DNA from 3 places in the Cytobacillus sp. C11.1 genome. Region 1 is predicted to be linked to each of the others. Evidence: riboswitches for the same ligand, from Rfam matches in the RefSeq annotation. Region 1 holds a riboswitch; each other region holds the start of a gene.
The links. Region 1 has a riboswitch for cobalamin ahead of metE (5-methyltetrahydropteroyltriglutamate--homocysteine S-methyltransferase). Riboswitches for the same ligand answer to the same signal wherever they lie in the genome.

Region 1 (6,234 bases):
ACAAATTGGAATTTAAGTTGAAATTTGCAGAAAATCATCGGGTTCATTAAAAGGCCGCACAAGACGGCCTTTTACTTATTTATTCTTTTATCGTATACTCGCTCTATTTTTACGATGCTCTTTACGGGCAGCTGCTGTTTCATGGAGCCTGATTTCTTCGTCTGATAGCGGGATTACTTTTGGGACAGGCACCGGACGGCCATTTTCATCTACGGCAACCATAGTCAAAAAAGATTCGGTTGTCAGCTTGCTGTCGCCTGTCAGCAAATCTGTGGATCTGACTTTTACATACACCTCCATTGAGGTCCTGCCTGTAGAAGTGACATAGGCTTCCAGGCTAAGCGCGTCTCCGACTGTGGCAGAAGATAAAAAATCGACAGAGTCAATGGAAGCTGTAACGACAGCGTGGTTGGAATGCTTCATGGCTGCCAGAGCAGCAATCTCATCTATATAAGAAAGGACCTTGCCGCCAAATATGGTCTGAAGGTGATTGGTGTCGGGCGGAAGAACCAGTTTTGTCTGGATGGTTTTCGAACGTTCCACTGAATGGGCTTTGGCCGCATTGCAGTCATTAAAATCAAGCAAACCCGTAAGCAGTTTTTCTCGCGTCTGCTGGGCGGCCTCCGTCATAACCTTCAGAGCCTCAATTGTTTCATGGGTCCTGCGTGTCTTTAATCCGCAGTCTGGATTAATCCAGAACAGCTTTGGATCAAGGACTTGAAGGGCGCGGTCAATATTTCTGGCCATTTCCTCACGGCTCGGTACTCGGGGACTGTGAATATCGTAAATGCCAAGCCCGATGCCTTTTTTATAGGTGCTGTCTTCAAAGGCTTGAATCAGTTCCCCGTGGCTTCTGGAAGTCTCGATTGATATGACATCAGCATCAAGAGCATCAATTGCTTCGATAATGTCTTTAAAATTGGAATAGCACATATGCGTATGAATTTGGGTCTCGTTCCGAACAGAAGAGGTAGCCAGCTTAAAAGCATGGACCGCAGCATGCAAGTAGCTGTCCCAATTCTTCCTTTTTAATGGCAAGCCTTCACGAAGGGCCGGTTCATCGACCTGGATCATCCCGATACCGTTCTTCTCAAGTGCTTTGATTTCCCCACGCAGCGCCAGGGCGATTTGATTTGCCACTGTATATCGGGAAAGATCATTCCGGACAAATGACCAATTCAAAATGGTGATCGGACCCGTCAGCATGCCCTTTACAGGTTTAGATGTCAGTGATTGGGCATAGAGGGACTCTTTCAGTGTAATGGGAGTCTTGAAAAAGACATCCCCAAATATGATTGGAGGCTTTACACATCGTGAGCCATAAGACTGAACCCATCCGAATTTTGTGAATTGAAAACCGCCCAATTTTTCCCCAAAGTACTCTACCATATCGGTTCTTTCAAATTCCCCATGTACAAGCACATCCAGACCCAGCTCCTCCTGAATGTGGATCCATCGCTTGATTTCTGCTTTTATAAATTCTTCGTACTGTTCACTTGTTAGTTCACCTTTTCGCCACTTCAGCCGCTGCTTCCGAACTTCCTGTGTCTGCGGGAGACTGCCGATCGTGGTCGTTGGCAGAATGGGCAGCTTAAAAGCAGCGTCCTGTGCTTTATTGCGGATTTCATAAGGAGCTTTCCGTTCCGTTTTAAACGTATGCAGATTTTCGATAGCCTTCTGAACTTCCGTATGCTTGCGTTCAGGTGAGTCAGCTAAGGTCTTGAGTGCAGCTGAACTGGCGGCAATGTCGTTTTCAACTTTTTCTCTTCCATCATTTAAGCCTGATGTAAGAATGTTAATTTCCCGAAGCTTTTCATCGGCAAAAGAGAGGGCGTTTTTTATAGTCGTCTCGAGTGTATCTTCGTTTCTGACCGTTACCGGAGCATGCAAAAGGCTTGAAGAAGGCTGTACAATCAAGTGCCCTGGACAAACGTATTCAGAAATTTCATCAAGGAGATTGAAACAGTCCTCCAAATCTGCCCGCCAAACATTTCTGCCATCAATAATACCTGCTGCCAGCACTTTCTCCTGAGGGAAACCGAACTCTTTTAGAGCTTCAAGATTCTTTCCTCCATCATGGACAAAGTCCAGCCCAATTCCATGAACGGGAAGGGCAGTAACTTCTTCAAAATAATCTACATAGTCAAAATAGGTCTGCAGGATTATTTTGATGTTTGGAGCAGCATTACATAATGTTTCATAGACTTCTTTAAGAAGCTCGATGTCTTCTTCCGAAAAAGTACTGCATAAGATCGGTTCGTCCATTTGAACCCATTCAGCGCCTGCCTGCTGCAGTTCTTTTAGAATTTGAGCATAAAGAGGGACAAAAAGGTGTACCATTTCGTTTAACTCTTTTTCCTTATATCCTTTCGATAGTTTTACGAAGGTGACCGGGCCAAGGATAACCGGCTTGCCGATGATGTTAAGCTTTTGTTTTGCTTCGTTAAATAATGCGAGTGGCCGGTTTTCGGCAAGCACCGGTACCGTCTGGTCCAATTCCGGCACGATATAATGGTAGTTTGTGTTAAACCATTTCGTCATTTCGGAGGCAACCGCAGAAGAACTGCCTCGTGCCATATCAAAATAGGTCTCCAATGGGACTTTGCCGCCATCATATTTAAAGCGCTTTGGAACTAACCCAAACATCAACGCTGTATCCAAGACATGATCGTACATGCTCCAGTCACCGACAGGTATCAAATCTATTCCCTGCTCCTGCTGCCTTTGAAGATGAGCCAGCCGCAATTCTTCCATTTGCTTTAAAAAATATTCCCGGTCAGATTTCCCGGCCCAATACTGCTCCAAGGCTTTTTTCCATTCCCTGTGTTCTCCGATCCGTGGATATCCTAAGTTAGAGCTCCTTACGTATGCCAATATTGAAACACTCCCCGTATTTTTTTTCCGAAAATAAAAAATCTCTCTTTTCATCGAAAAGAGAGATAAATGTGCATAGTCAAATAGGTTGGGGCCATTACAGTTTTCCCAACGTGCTTACCTCACTCCTCTCTATATACCCGTAGAGTACAAGTGCATACAACAGGCAGGTCTCCTGGCTCTGGTTCACAGCAACTTAATCCCTTCCCATTTCAAATGAAACAGTGGTCTGATGATAAGTCGCTCCCCAATACAGTGGCGGGACCGCGCCGGCATTTAACCGGACTTCCCTTTTAACTGAGCAGATTTTGCTCAGCACCTGAAGCATTTCGTATGAAATTGTCTGGTAGTGCAAGCGGATCAGAAAACTCCGCAAAAAATTTAAAATATTTAAATTTAATGAAAATACTAGCACGGGATGTTGCTGCTGTCAAAAGATTTTTAATACAGAACTCTCCACAAATCTACTTCAAGGGAAGCAGTTCAAGAAGAAAATAAATACCTAGTCTTACCGGATAAAGGTGAGACAAGTTTTGCTAATAGTCAATCTTGGTTGTCGTGTTTCTTCACTCATTCATTTATAAGAAAGTTATGGCAGGATTTAAGGCTTTCTTTAAATTCTTTACTAACCCTTTCTGAATCGTAGGCACAAATAGATAGAAGTTTTGTTTTGGCAACAATTAGATCTGCCTCTTTTTCAGAAGCCGATAATTTTTTACTGACTTCCTGTTCATCACGCCATTCTACATGAGCCCAGCTCCGGACAGCTAAATCGTGTTCTGCACAACCTTCAATTAAGTTCGGGAGATAATCAAAAATAGAATTAATTCTAAAGTCTCCCTTGGCATAATAGAAGTCATAATTATTGACGAACTTTACTTTTTCAAGGCAGCTTTTATTCAATAACGTTGTGAGTCCTTTTTTAATCAATGGAGTAATTCGGTCATTTTCTACAATGATGGAGTATTCATTTAGTTCCAAGCCGGAAATAACAAAATCTATGACATTTGATATATATTGGTCCTGATTCTTAAAAAAATATAATACATGCCCCTTAGTAAGGTTATGAATTTCATGAACCTCTCTTAAATGTATACTTCCCAAATTTGCACCCCATTGGATTTTGTCATTTTATGCCTGTAGATAAGTTTATCATACTTTGATATTAAAATGGTTTCGCCAGCAGGAATCTCCATGAAAGGAGACATCATAACAAGGCAGGTAAAGAAGAGTCTATTAAACTTTTTCTTCTAACGTAAATGAAACACATTCGTTTAAATGCTGTAATGAAAATCCGTAAAATTTATGCTATTGATTGGATAATGGAGAGGACAAAAGTTTGTACTTAAACAAACGATGCTTCATTTGATGTATTCTTGCACATACTTGTGAGAAATGTTAATCTAAACTAGAATTATTTTTGTTCGGTGTAAAGGATAGTTTGAGTAAAACTTTACGTCTTGATGATCACTGAGAGCAAGGATAGTAACACAATGTGTGTTTTTACGCACAAGGAGGCAACAAATATGGAAAATGGTAAAGTGAAATGGTTTAACAGTGAAAAAGGCTTCGGATTCATCGAACGTGAAGGTGGAGAAGACGTATTCGTTCATTTCTCAGCTATTCAAGGCGAAGGTTTTAAATCTTTAGAAGAAGGTCAAGCAGTGACTTTCGATGTTGAGCAAGGTCAACGTGGAGCTCAAGCAGCTAACGTGCGTAAATCTTAATAAAAAACCAAACTCAAGCAGGCTCTTTACGAGCCTGTTTTTTTATTTAATGAACTTAAAAGTAAGGAACCCCACTTCCGAATGAGCAGGGCACATGTACACAGTAAATCAAATGGTATACAAAGTTTATCATATTATTACGTATTGTCCTAATTGCTATGACTAAACAGTTTAAAGTTCTATTGTAGAGAGTAGCTGATAATTGTCACTCTATCTTGTTTGTAATGCAACTAACAGATAACTTATGTTTATGATCAGCTGCCAAATAAGCGGCTTTTACTGACGGGGCGAGTTAGTTAAACAAGAGTGGATCTCTAAATAAAAAACTTGGGTTAAATTCTCCCAAGCTCATCTATGAAGGATGACTAAAGTTTATTTTTGGCAGACTTATGTCTATCTTTTTAAGCTATCCTGTCATTCGGCTGCCACTTCCGGTAGCTTTTTTATTTATGACCTAAAGGTTAGCGGAACCAGCTAATATGTCGACGTGCCAGCTTTATCTTATTCCGTGCAGGTTTGTTTAATAAGAAAAAATATAAACGGTTATATCGTATTAAAAAAAGCAAAAAGAGTGAACTAACATTTAGTCCACTCTTAAACAGAATTAATCATTGTTTTTGGTCATATTATCAACACCATTAACTGGGTGCGGCTGACCGTATCCTTCAACATTGCCAGCATGCTCTCTGTGATACTCTGAACCTGCAGTTTGATGATTATCTATTAATGATTTAGCTTTTTGCTTCTCTGTCTTACTGTTTTGATGTGACAAATATTTTCACCTCCCATACACAGTTTAGATTGCTTAATATTTGTGAAACTATTCCAGGGACAAGGGGACAGGTTCACTGTCCTGGATTATTACTTGAAACAGTGGGACAAGGGACCTGTCCCTCTGTTCCCTTATCAGCTAAATTTTCTTGCTTTTTCAAACAAATACTGTACTCCATATAATATATAGGCTTTGTAGTGAAGGTAGATGAAAAATTGAAAATGATTTAACCGATTCAAACTAATGATCTTAAGTTTTTTTAGTACATCAATGATGATAAAAGCAAAGAGTCCATCAGCAATAACATTAAGCAATATAAACTTTTTAAAGTTTCCATATGAATATTTAAGTAACCACATGGACAGAGGCATATAGGGACCAATACTAAACGGAAGTTCATCCTTAAAAAATGATTTCCGCTTATCGTAAAACTTCCACCAATTCCGCTTGTGTCCATACATGTGATTTATGATCTCAAAAATAATAATAATAACGCCCGCAAAAGAATAACGTTTGAAACTGCGCTTTCCTATAAATAACAGCGATAACCACGGAATCACTATTATAGAGAGATTAAATAGTAAATGCCTCATTTTTATCATAAGCGATTTCACCTCATCCTGCTTTTAAACTCTTTTTTAAAGTATCCAATATCCTAAAAAAAAACCTATTTTTTCCTGATGATTAACTTAGTAATGGAAAGGGACAAAGCTCTCTACAATTGCACACTGTTAATATAATATTGTACACTTTGCGAGAGATGGGCATGTAAAGAGCCTTTATCCAAGCGAAAAAGTACACCTTCTCGAATAATCATTTTTATTTGGGACATGGAGCCTGTCCCCTTGTCCCATATAAAGA
Region 2 (6,234 bases), 2.3 Mb from region 1:
AAAGTGTACCGGTTGATAAATCAGTCGGCGATACAGTTATTGGATCAACAATCAATAAAAATGGCTTCCTGAAAATTAAAGCTACTAAAGTAGGCAAAGATACGGCCCTTTCCCAAATAATCAAAGTGGTTGAAGAAGCACAGGGCTCCAAAGCCCCAATACAGCGCCTGGCAGATAAAATTTCCGGAATCTTTGTCCCTATTGTCGTGTCAATAGCTGTTATTACCTTCTTTGTTTGGTATCTATGGGTTAGCCCTGGCGAGTTTGCAGAAGCCCTTGAAAAATTAATTGCTGTGCTTGTTATTGCATGTCCTTGTGCATTAGGTTTGGCCACGCCAACATCCATAATGGCAGGTTCAGGCCGTGCAGCGGAATATGGAGTTCTTTTCAAAGGCGGAGAGCATTTGGAATTAACTCATGAAATAACTACAGTTGTTCTCGATAAAACAGGAACCGTAACCCACGGAAAGCCTGTATTAACAGATGTGATTGTGGAAGGGAACATGGAAGAAAACATTTTCCTTCAGCTTGCTGGTTCAGCCGAAAGGCAGTCAGAGCATCCATTGGCTGAAGCAATTGTTAAGGGAATAAAGGAAAAAGAGATAACTTTATTAAATCCTGAAGAGTTCGAAGCCATTCCAGGCTTCGGAATTAAAGCCAGAGTGGACGGCAAAGATCTGCTTATCGGGACAAGAAGGTTAATGCAAAAATATGATATAGACATTGAGACAGCACAGGCAAAAATGGAATCCCTTGAGGACAATGGGAAGACGGCGATGCTTGTCGCGGTTGATGGACAATATATCGGCATTGTAGCCGTTGCGGATACTGTAAAGGAGACATCCAAAGAAGCGATCAGGCGCCTGAAGGATATGGGTCTTGAAATTGTAATGATCACAGGTGATAACAAGCGGACTGCCCAGGCGATTGCAGATGAAGTGGGAATTGACGCCGCTATTGCGGAAGTTCTTCCAGAAGGGAAAGCAGATGAAGTTAAAAAGCTTCAGGAACAAGGCAAAAAAGTCGCAATGGTTGGTGACGGCATTAACGATGCTCCTGCCCTTGCGGTGGCGGATATCGGAATGGCTATTGGAACAGGTACGGATGTTGCGATGGAAGCTGCCGATATTACGCTGATGAGAGGCGATCTCAATAGTATTGCAGATGCGATCCTAATGAGTAAGAAGACAATACGCAATATAAGGCAAAACCTGTTCTGGGCTTTCGCTTATAATACGCTTGGAATTCCGGTAGCAGCTTTAGGTTTCCTTGCCCCTTGGCTTGCAGGTGCTGCGATGGCTTTCAGTTCAGTCTCAGTCGTATTAAATGCTCTCAGATTGCAAAGAGTAAAGTTAAATGAAAAGAACGGTTAAAGAATAGCAGACGGAAGGAGCTGGCTATTATGAAAAAATGGGCTGGTGCTGCCATTGCTTATTTGGTACTTGTTATGGCAGGTTATGCTATATATGATGGATTCCTTGCTGATCCTGAGCAAGAACAGCATGAAATTGAGAACCACGAAGTAAATGAGGATGCTGAATAACATCCATCCATAAGTTCGGGTAGTAAAAGAAATAGATAAATTATTCGAAAGGGAGGCTGCTGAGTTGAAGGCAAACATTACACTTTATACAAGGCCTACTTGACAGGATTGCCAGGCGGCGAAAGAGTTCCTTTCGCAGAATAATGTAACATATAATGAAGTAGATCTTGCCAAAGACCCAGATAGGGAACAGGATCTTATCAATTTAACCGGCAGCCGAATTGTTCCAGCCTTTCTGTTTGAAAAAAAGAAATGGTATGGCGGAACAAAGAAAAAGCATGTAATAGGCTTTGAGATGAACCATGACGAAATTAGAAATATCATTGAGAATGATGGATTTTAAGAAGAAAACAGAAGGAGAGATAATCTCCTTCTGTTTTTAATTAGTGCATCATATTTTCCATTGTGCTAAAGCCTTTGCTCGGCATCGCACCTTTGGTTCCATGGCAGCTCTCATACATTTCTTTCAGTTCCTGGTTGGAAAATTCGGGGTGCATTTCCTGCATGAGCGGCTTCATTTTTCCAAAGTTCAATAAACCTTCAGGTGATTCGTTTCCTGCTGCTAGAATGGCAGTACCTGAACCAAGAATAAGGGAAACGGAGAATATTCCAGCAATCAATTTTTTCATTTTTGAATCACTCCTTTTTTTATTGCATCTTTAGATTACAGTTTAATTGTCGAGAAACTATCGAGGAAAATTGAACTAAATGTGAATTGATTAATTAAGGCTGTTTTCATAAAGTTTGTTGCTTTTCAATAACTCAGTTTAATTCGCTGAGTTGATAGGAGCGGAGGGCAATTGACTCCTGCGGGAGGAGAGGGAGCGGGAGACCCCGCAAGTGAAACCGAGGAGGCTCCCGTTCCTCCCCGCGGAAAGCAAGTGCCTGCAGCGGAAATCAACGGGCGTAATTCATAGGAAAAAATAACATTCTATACGAAAAGAGCTTAAATTAAATAATTTGTAATCTAGTATTCCCTATGATAGAATTACCTACAATATATAGTGATTATTATAAAATGAAAAACTACATATAGATCGTGATTGGTGTTCTTAAATGGACTTAAAAGGGAATCCGGTGGAAATCCGGAGCTGTCCCCGCAACTGTAAGTGCAGACGAAAAAAGCATGCCACTGTACAAGCCGCTTTATGGCGCTAGTATGGGAAGGGCTTTTAGTAGATTGAAGCACAAGCCAGGAGACCTGCCAGGGCGATCGAAAGTTTCTTATCTTCGGGGATTGAGATGATGAAACGATGGTGTAATGGCTTTCCATAGAAGAACTGGATCCTGCTATTAACTTTCGTTTGATCCGCTCATTTTCCGGGCGGATTTTTATTTTGCCATTTAGGAGGAAGCAAGATGGTATATACCTTACAAACGAATACAGTAATAGAGGAACTGAAATCAGAATTTCCAAGCCTTGATTTTGAATTATTATTGAAAAGATCTGAAGAGATGAACCATCTAAAGGAAGAAGCGCTGTATGATCAGCTGATTTTAGAATGTTTGTCATGGATAAGTATGGATGAGCCTGATTGGACCTTTGCAGCTTCACGCCTTCTTTTAAAAAAATTGTATCAGGAAGCAGGTGAAAACAGAGGTTGTTTGCCGGAGGATTGCTACGGACACTTTTATCAATTGATCGAGCGGCTGACAGCTCTGGAAATCTATGAAAAAGATTTATTGGATACCTACTCACAGGGCGAAATCAATGAGCTGGCAGAAACTATTATAAAGGAAAATGATCATTTATTTACATATTTGGGGCTGAAAATGCTTGCAGATAGGTATCTTGCGAGGGATAGACAGAAAAATCTATATGAGCTGCCACAGGAACGGTTTATGATCATAAGCATGGTTTTAATGAAAAGGGAACGGCCGGAAAAGCGGCTGAAGCTTGTGAAGGAAGCCTACTGGGCCATGAGCGGCTTATATATGACAGTGGCCACGCCTACACTGGCAAATACGGGAAAAAACTGGGGACAGCTTTCCAGCTGTTTTGTTGAAACGGTCGATGACAGCCTTGAGGGAATCTATGACAGCAATACAGATATAGCCTCTCTGTCGAAGAATGGCGGGGGAATCGGTGTCTACTTGGGGAAAATCCGCAGCAGAGGCAGTGATATTAAAGGTTTTAAAGGCGCTTCATCAGGTGTCATTCCATGGATGAAGCAGCTGAATAATACAGCGGTCAGTGTGGACCAGCTGGGACAGCGTCAGGGAGCGATCAGCGTTTATCTGGATGTATGGCATAAAGATATCTTCTCCTTCCTGGATGCAAAGCTTAATAACGGAGATGAAAGACAGCGAACCCATGATTTATTTACCGGAGTGTGCATCCCGGATTTGTTTATGGAGAAAGTAGAATGCCGCGGGTATTGGTACTTGTTTGATCCTCATGAAGTACGGAAGGTAATGGGTTTTTCGCTTGAGGACTTTTATGACGAAGGTGAACGGGAGGGATCTTTCAGGCAGAAATACAAAGAATGCCTTGACAGCCCCCTGCTTTCAAGAGAAAAGGTACCTGCAATCGAAATTATGAAGTCAATCATGAAAAGCCAGCTCGAGACAGGAACTCCCTTCATGTTTTATCGGGATGAAGTAAATCGGAAAAATACAAATTCCCACTCCGGAATGATCTATTGTACAAATCTTTGTACAGAGATTGTTCAAAATCAAAGTATAACTAAGAGAACGGAAGAGTATACCAAGGATGGGAAGATCATTATTGAAAAGATACCTGGAGACTTTGTCGTTTGCAATCTTTCATCTATTAATCTGGCAAGAGCCTCCCAACATAATGTCCTTGAAAGGCTCATTCCGATTCAGGTACGGATGCTAGATAATGTGATTGATATTAACAGGATTCCAGTACTCCAAGGACAAATCACCAATCAAAAGTACCGGGCGATTGGTTTGGGGACATTTGGATGGCACCATCTGCTTGCACTGAAAAAGATTCCCTGGGAAAGCATGCAGGCAGCAGACTTTGCTGACAAGCTCTATGAAAAAATTGCCTATTTAACGATAATGAGCTCTATGACCCTTGCAGAAGAAAAAGGGGAATATCCAGCTTTTGAGGGATCTGATTGGGAGACAGGCGCCTATTTTGAAAAAAGAGGATATTTGAACACGGACTCCAAATTTAATTGGACCGCATTAAAAGAAAAAGTAAAGAAAGTTGGAATCCGCAATGGGTACTTGATGGCGGTTGCTCCCAATGCATCAACCGCCTTGATTGCAGGCAGCACACCAAGTATAGACCCTATTTTTAATAAACAATATTCCGAGGAGAAAAAAGATTACCGGATTCCTGTGACAGCTCCTGACTTAAACAGCGAAACCATCTGGTATTACAAGTCTGCCTACCATATTGGCCAGGAGTGGAGCATCCAGCAGAATGCCAAAAGGCAAAAGCATATTGACCAGGCGATTTCATTTAATTTTTACATCCCTAACAATATAAAAGCGGTACATCTTTTAAATCTGCATCTTAGTGCCTGGAATAATAAATTAAAAACAACCTATTATATACGTTCTACATCATCAGAAATAGAAGACTGTGAATCTTGTTCAAGCTAAGGGGAGAATCCTATGAAAAAATTAAAAAAGCGTCAACTAATCAACACTGCTGCACCAAATCGTGCAACTTCAATCTTAAACGGGGAATGCTCTAATATTCTTAATTGGGATGATGTCCGTTTTTCCTGGGCATACCCGAAATATAAAAAAATGCTGGCTAATTTCTGGACGCCATTTGAAATAAATATGTCACAGGATATAAAGCAATTTCCTGCGTTAAAAGAAGATGAACAAGCAGCTTTTTTGAAGATTATTGGATTGCTGGCATTGCTCGACAGCATTCAGACGGATTATGCAGGTAAGGTTGCTGATTATTTAACGGATTCGAGCCTCTCAGCACTTATGATCATTCTGGCACAGCAGGAGGTGATCCATAATCACTCTTATTCATATGTGCTGTCAAGCCTTGTACCAAAACAAAAGCAGGATGAGGTCTTTGAATTTTGGAGGACGGAGCCTATATTAGCAGAAAGAAATCAGTTTGTAACGAATGGGTATCAGGACTTTACCGAGAATCCAAACCCTGAAAATTTGCTGAAATCGATTGTGTATGATGTCGTGTTGGAAGGATTATTTTTCTATTCGGGCTTTGCATTCTTTTATCATTTGGCAAGAAATCAAAAAATGGTAGCAACATCCACGATGATAAATTATATTAATCGGGACGAGCAAATCCATGTGGATCTGTTTGTGAAAATATTCAAGGAAATTTTGCATGAAAATCCGGAACTGGAAACAAATGAATTGGAGGACTTTGTCCTGGGTACTTTTAAACGGGCTGCTGAATTGGAAATAAAATGGGCTCGTTATGTGATAGGCGAGAAGACTGAAGGAATCCTGCTCTCTGATGTGGAGGCATACATCAAATTTTATGCAAATGTGCGCTGCAATCAGCTGGGCTATGAGCGTCCATTTGAGGGTTATCGTACAAATCCGCTTCGCTGGATTGTAGCGTACGAAGAAGTGGACCATGGCAAATCGGATTTCTTTGAACAAAAGTCACGGCAATATACAAAGGTACAAGTGGATAATGGATTTGACGAATTATAGATTTAGAATTTATTCTATAAACCTTGCTGTTCTGGCAAGGTTTATTTCTATGCCCTAAT
Region 3 (6,234 bases), 330 kb from region 1:
CAACACTTGCTCCAAAAAAGCCGTACTCTTCTCCGATTACGCTGAAAATAAAATCAGTATGGGCGTCAGGAACATATACCTGCCTGTCGGTAAAGCCTTTTCCGGAGGTCAGGCCAGAACCGATTGCCAGCATAGAGTTATAGAGCTGCATTCCCGCTCCTTGTTTATGATTTACAGGATCAAGCCAGGAGTAGATTCTGCTAAACTGGTAGGGATCTACCCCCAGGTATTTCTCCAGAATCTCCGGTGCCTGTATAACAAGATAGAGAATGGTGCCGGCAAAGGCTCCAAGAAAGCCATAGATCGGAACAAGGATTTTCCACGATATTCCCGAAACCAGAATAGTCCCTGTTAAAATAGCGACAATAACAAGGGCTGTGCCGAGGTCTTCTATGATAATTAATCCTAATGGGAGTGATGTTACTGCTCCAAGCTTAATTAGGAGAAATAAGTCTGAACCAAGTGTCTTGCTCAAATATTTCTGATGATGGTCAGCTATGATTTTGCTTAAAGAAATAATCAAAAAGACTTTCACAAATTCGGAGGGCTGAATGGAACCTAGCCCGGGAACTACATACCAAAGAGTTGCCCCTTTACGCTCGGGTGCAATGCTTTCAGGTGCAACAAACAACCCTAATAATAATAGGATTCCAAAACCGTATAAGAACCAGGTAAGTTTCCTGATTTGTTCACTATCAAAATACATTACAACTGCGACTATAATGATTCCAATTACATAATTTACGATTTGCTTTATCACAAAGTTGCCAGCATATTGCTCAGAGGATTGCCCGCTATATATAGCGATACAGCTTATTAAAAAAAATAGAAGCAATAGAAAGCATAGCGTCCAATCAATTCGATCTGAAAATCTTTTAGTTTGATCCATTCATACACACCTGGTTTCTTTACCTATTTACATTTTTATCCTAACAAAGAAAAATACCCCTTACAATGGCTGTTTGGATGTAGTTTCATTTGTTGTTCTATATCTTTAGACGAATTGAAGCTTGAGATAGTTTCTTGCAGTTCCATAAATTAAGTACTTTGTTGATTAGAACTGTGTTGTTTGGAGCGGAGGGTGCGGGATCCTTAAAAATGCCTGAATTTTAATGAAAAAGTATCTAAGTGAATTTAAAAATAGTGCAAAGACGGGTATATGGAAATTAAATGGGAGACCTAATAATATTTTTCTAAACTGGAAAGATATTTTTTAATATTTTTGCTACAATAAGAGAAGAGAAAATACTCATATGTTAAAGCAGACAGTTTCATAGTCAGAAGCTGTCTTTTTCGATAACTGTCCAGCTCCATACGTAATGCTTCGACAGAATTCACGCAAGACTAAGAGCGTTAGCGTTTGAGAGGGTGGCATTTTTAGCCTGCGTTCCTCATAGGCGGGCGCCTTGCGCTTTTCTTTATATACTACTCTTGTTAACGGTTCGGAGGTTTCGCCATTGAAAAAAAGAAATCATGCTATTCGTGATCTCATTTATATTCATCTTAATGAACAGGATCAGTATGTTATGACATATGGAATTGAATTTGCGGAGTTTGTCCAAACCCTTTCAGATTCGATTAATAATCTGCTATTGCTGAAGCACCGCTATGAACATGGCGATTACAATATGCATACGATGTTCGATTACGTGTCAAGAGACAAGCTTGGAAGATTAGTGGAAGAGGATGTTTACGGCTATGGCGATTTTTGCTGGATTGATTTTGAGGAAGAGGAGGCTGTAAATGAGCTTCCCGGCCAGGCAATCGCGGAGCTTCTTTATATTGGCCATGTAAAAGAGCACTTAAAGCCGCCGTTTTACAATTATTTGAGTAATCGGTATGTGTACCTTGCCATCGATGACGGCTGGTTTAATCGTACCTATTACAGGGACTTGAATGATTTTTACCGAATGCTCGGAGAAGTAATCCCGGGTAAAATGGGGCAAATGAAAGTCGAAAAAACGCTGCTCGGCATTAAAAAGAAAAAGACGTATCCGCCTATTTCAAGAGACGTCCTTCTTTCACTGAAGCCATTAATGAAAGAAGGGGCAGTGCTGTCTATAAAGGACATTGATCAGAATCGGGTCCGAATTGAAATTCCTATTTGGATAATTGGCGATTTTGCCAATATGGATGATATGTATGACGAATATGAATCGATCGTGAAGGAGCCTTGTGAAGCGAAGATTGTGTTCGATAAGAAAACAAGAGAATGGAAGATTTACTCCCGATAGTATGCTGAACTTTTTTACAACATTCAGCAAATTTCTCTTACATTTTAAGCTGGATGGTGTATAATCGGAAATAGAAAAATTTTATATGCACGAAAGAACAGGTGTCTTCTTAAAGAGAGTAAAGGCCATTGGCTATTATTCTTTTGAAGACTTAATAGGGAAGCTGGTGAAAATCCAGCGCGGTCCCGCCACTGTAAATGGGAGCCGTCTGCAAATCCACTGTACATATGCGTATGGGAAGGTGCAGAACGGCAATGACCATGAGCCAGGAGACCTGCCTGATTCTTAAGCACCCTTAAACCTACGAGGATAGGGAGGTGTTTGGTCCGGCCATCTTTTCTTCATACATAATTGAGAATTATGACCACACAAACATCTCCTTGCCATTCGAGGAGATGTTTTTTTATTTACCTTGCTGGTACCAGGTACCACCCGAATTTTGTCGAAAAGTATTGGAGGAATGAAGGATGAGGAAGATTTATTCGTTGTTGTTGACTTTGCTGCTTGCAGCAGGAGTGTTGGCTGGATGCGGTGAGAATGCTGAGCAGCCTGAGAAGAATGATTCCGCTAAGGAAGAACAGTCTGCTGGGGAGGGAAAAACTGATTTTCCAGTAACGATAAAGGATGCTCTTGATGAAGAAGTAATCATTGAATCAAAGCCTGAAAGAATCGTATCCCTGATTCCAAGCAATACGGAAATTGCTTTTGAATTGGGATTGGGAGAAGAAGTGGTAGGAGTTTCCGACTTTGATAATTACCCGTCAGAAGCAACCGAGAAAGAAAAGATCGGCGGCCAGGAATTTAATGTAGAGAAGATTATTTCTTTAAGCCCTGAACTTGTGCTGGCACATGAGTCTACTGCAGAGTTGGCTGCCGCAGGCTTGCAGCAGCTGAAGGATGCCGGTATAGCGGTGTTGGTTGTAAACAATGCTGAGAACTTTGACCAGGTGTTTGAGTCTATCATGATGATCGGGGAAGCATCCGGTGAAAAGGCCGAAGCGGAAAACCTGGTGGCAGGCATGAAGAAAAAGCTTGAGGAAATCAAAGCTAAAGCAGCGGATATTAAAGAGGAGAACAGAAAGTCAGTTTATGTCGAAGTAGCTCCGGCTCCAGAGATTTACTCACCCGGCAAAAATACCTTTATGGATGAAATGCTTAGCACAATCAATGCAAAAAATGCTGTAACTGAAGAAGGCTGGGTAAAAATTGATCCGGAAACGATTGTAGAGCGGAATCCGGATGTAATCGTAACAACTTATGGATACTATACAGAAGATCCAGTGGGAGAAGTCGTAAATCGTGACGGCTGGCAGGATGTCAGCGCTGTGAAAGATGAGCACGTTACCGATGTGGATTCAGATATGGTTACCAGATCAGGTCCGCGGATTATTGAAGGAGTAGAGGAACTTGCCAGAGCAGTTTACCCTGAAACATTTAAATAATAAGGTTTTAGCTTATATAGCAGCCTTTGCTTTTCTTATTTTTGCGATGCTGCTTGGCGTTTCGATAGGAACTGTAAATGTTCCGGCTATGACCATTATAAAGGTGATTGCGACAGAGGTTTTCCGTTTGATTCCAACTGAAGCGGCAGACCCCATGCACACAAATATTGTCATGAGTATTCGGCTGCCGCGGGTCTTGCTGGCAGGTCTTGTGGGAGCGTCTCTCGCCATTGCGGGAGCCGCCTTTCAAGGGCTGCTGCGAAATCCGCTTGCTGATCCATATACACTCGGTGTTTCATCTGGTGCATCGGTTGGAGCGGTTTTAACCCTGTTTTTTAATATCTCCATCCCGCTTGCAGGAATATTTACATTGCCATTATTAAGTATTTTATTTTCTTTTTTGACGATCTTTATTGTCCTGCTTTTTGCAAGACAGATTGAAAGGTCCATGAAAGTTGAGACCATTATTTTAACAGGAATCATTTTCAGTTCTTTTTTAGGTGCCCTTATTTCCCTGATGATTGCGCTGACGGGGGAAGAGTTAAGGCAGATTATCAGCTGGCTGCTTGGAAGTGTCTCCATGCGGGGCTGGGCTTATATAAAAATCATGATTCCGTTCTTTTTGATAGGTTCTTTGATCCTTTTGATGAACAGTAATGAATTGAATGCCATGTCATTTGGGGAAGAAAGGGCCCAGCATATTGGGGTGAATGTGCAAAAAAGAAAGATGATGATTCTGATTGCCGGTTCGATTTTAACGGGTGCAGCAGTTGCTGTTTCAGGGACCATTGGATTTGTTGGGCTGGTGATTCCCCATCTTACCCGTTTGATATGGGGGCCGGATCATCGGCATTTATTACCGCTCTCAATTTTAACTGGAGCAGGATTCCTGATAATGGCTGATCTCGTGGCCCGCACGATTATTGCGCCAACAGAGCTGCCTATTGGTGTCATTACTGCTTTAATCGGGGCTCCCGTTTTTGCCATCATATTAATGAATAGACGGACAAAAGGAAGAGGTTAAATATGCTTAGCGCTCAGAAAGTGATCGGGGGATATGGCGGGAAATCCATAGTAAAAAATGTGTCATTTGAAGTGGGAAGAGGAGAGCTCTTTGGAATATTAGGCCCGAATGGAAGCGGAAAAACCACACTGCTGAAGATGCTAAGCGGAATACTCCCAGTAAAATCCGGGAACGTCATGATTAAGGGCAAGTCGATTAAGGACTATTCTCCAAAGGAACTTGCAAAAATCATAGCGGTACTTCCCCAGCATTCCTCACAGGCATTTTCCTATACGGTCAAAGAAACGGTTTCCCTCGGAAGATACGCCCATCAAAAAGGCTGGTTTCAAAGCTGGTCAATAGAGGATGAAGAAGCAGTGAACCGCGTCATGGAGCAAACTGGGATATCCAAGTTTCAGGATCAGGATATCCAGCAGCTTTCCGGAGGAGAAAGGCAGCGGGTGTTTTTGGCTCAGGCCCTTGCGCAAAATCCTGAGATCTTATTGCTGGATGAGCCAACCAACCATCTTGACCTCAGCTATCAAAAGGAACTCCTTGATTTATTAAGAGCCTGGGCAAAGGACTGCGGGCTGACGGTTATTTCAATTTTTCATGACTTGAATCTGGCTGGATTATACTGCGATCGCCTTTTGCTTCTGGAAAATGGTGAAATCAATATTGATCACGTTCCAAATGAGGTTTTAAAAGAGGAGCGGATCCGGGATGTTTATAAAACAAGGATTGAAAAGCAGCCGCACCCGAGAGTGCCTGCCCCGCAAATGGTGCTGGTGCCGGAAAAGACCGCAGCAGATGAGCAGAAACTTATTCGTATTGATGAAAGTTTGCTGCAGCAAAATGAGGAAATGCTGATCCTTCAATCACCCATTCCTATGAGAACCATGTCCTCTGGGGTCGTTGGATCGGGAACCGGCTGGAATCGGACCTTTGTCAACAGGCATGTCAGCAAGGATTATGATTGCAGTGACCATAGGTTGGAGATGGCAGACTATATAAAGAAGCAGGGTTTTGAACCTGGTGAAACAGTAGGAATGATGACAGCCGTATACTTGGAGGATTTTAGCTGCCGGCTTTATGAGGACGAGGATTTCTCTGTTTATATTGTTGTAACCGCAGGAGTCGGAAATGCAATAGATGCCTCCAGAAGCAAGGAGCACTCCTATCACCTGACACCAGGCACAATCAATACGTGGGTTTTTGTCAATGGGAATATGACAGAGGAAGCTTTTATCCAATGTATTATGACAGCAACCGAAGCGAAAACAAAGGCCATGCAAGACCAGCAGGTAATGGATGCTGTAACAGGTACGATTGCAACCGGCACCTCTACTGATAGCATTTTGGTGGCTGCCACACAGCAGGGGGAAAAGCTGGAGTATGCCGGCACCATCACACCACTTGGTAAAGTGGTTGGAAAAGGTGTCTATGAAAGTACAGCTGAAGCAATTCAGAACTCGAAAAGAAGGATTAAACAATGATTATTTATCATTTGTTCGCCATTATCTTAGCTTATGTAATAGATCTGCTGATTGGGGAC

Region 2: linked by a shared signal. The riboswitch ahead of AC3ZVC_RS13360 (ribonucleoside-diphosphate reductase subunit alpha) and the one ahead of metE (5-methyltetrahydropteroyltriglutamate--homocysteine S-methyltransferase) in region 1 are both predicted to bind cobalamin.
Region 3: linked by a shared signal. The riboswitch ahead of AC3ZVC_RS03385 (ABC transporter substrate-binding protein) and the one ahead of metE (5-methyltetrahydropteroyltriglutamate--homocysteine S-methyltransferase) in region 1 are both predicted to bind cobalamin.

Annotation. Positions count from the first base shown of each region.
Region 1 is NZ_CM176935.1:328,883-335,116, reverse strand. It holds gene AC3ZVC_RS01635 (YitT family protein) at 1-50, shown strand, start outside; gene AC3ZVC_RS01630 (acyl-CoA thioesterase) at 88-543, opposite strand; partial or broken gene metE (5-methyltetrahydropteroyltriglutamate--homocysteine S-methyltransferase) at 592-2,874, opposite strand; cobalamin riboswitch at 3,023-3,212, opposite strand; gene AC3ZVC_RS01620 (MEDS domain-containing protein) at 3,445-3,978, opposite strand; gene AC3ZVC_RS01615 (cold-shock protein) at 4,401-4,601, shown strand; gene AC3ZVC_RS01610 (hypothetical protein) at 5,206-5,373, opposite strand; gene AC3ZVC_RS01605 (hypothetical protein) at 5,508-5,975, opposite strand.
Region 2 is NZ_CM176935.1:2,678,684-2,684,917, forward strand. It holds gene AC3ZVC_RS13340 (heavy metal translocating P-type ATPase) at 1-1,373, shown strand, start outside; gene AC3ZVC_RS13345 (hypothetical protein) at 1,403-1,543, shown strand; partial or broken gene AC3ZVC_RS13350 (glutaredoxin family protein) at 1,662-1,886, shown strand; gene AC3ZVC_RS13355 (hypothetical protein) at 1,927-2,172, opposite strand; cobalamin riboswitch at 2,571-2,765, shown strand; gene AC3ZVC_RS13360 (ribonucleoside-diphosphate reductase subunit alpha) at 2,903-5,125, shown strand; gene AC3ZVC_RS13365 (ribonucleotide-diphosphate reductase subunit beta) at 5,138-6,175, shown strand.
Region 3 is NZ_CM176935.1:663,853-670,086, reverse strand. It holds gene AC3ZVC_RS03395 (FtsW/RodA/SpoVE family cell cycle protein) at 1-889, opposite strand, end outside; gene AC3ZVC_RS03390 (hypothetical protein) at 1,458-2,234, shown strand; cobalamin riboswitch at 2,345-2,530, shown strand; gene AC3ZVC_RS03385 (ABC transporter substrate-binding protein) at 2,702-3,676, shown strand; gene AC3ZVC_RS03380 (FecCD family ABC transporter permease) at 3,723-4,700, shown strand; gene AC3ZVC_RS03375 (heme ABC transporter ATP-binding protein) at 4,703-6,175, shown strand; gene cbiB (adenosylcobinamide-phosphate synthase CbiB) at 6,172-6,234, shown strand, end outside.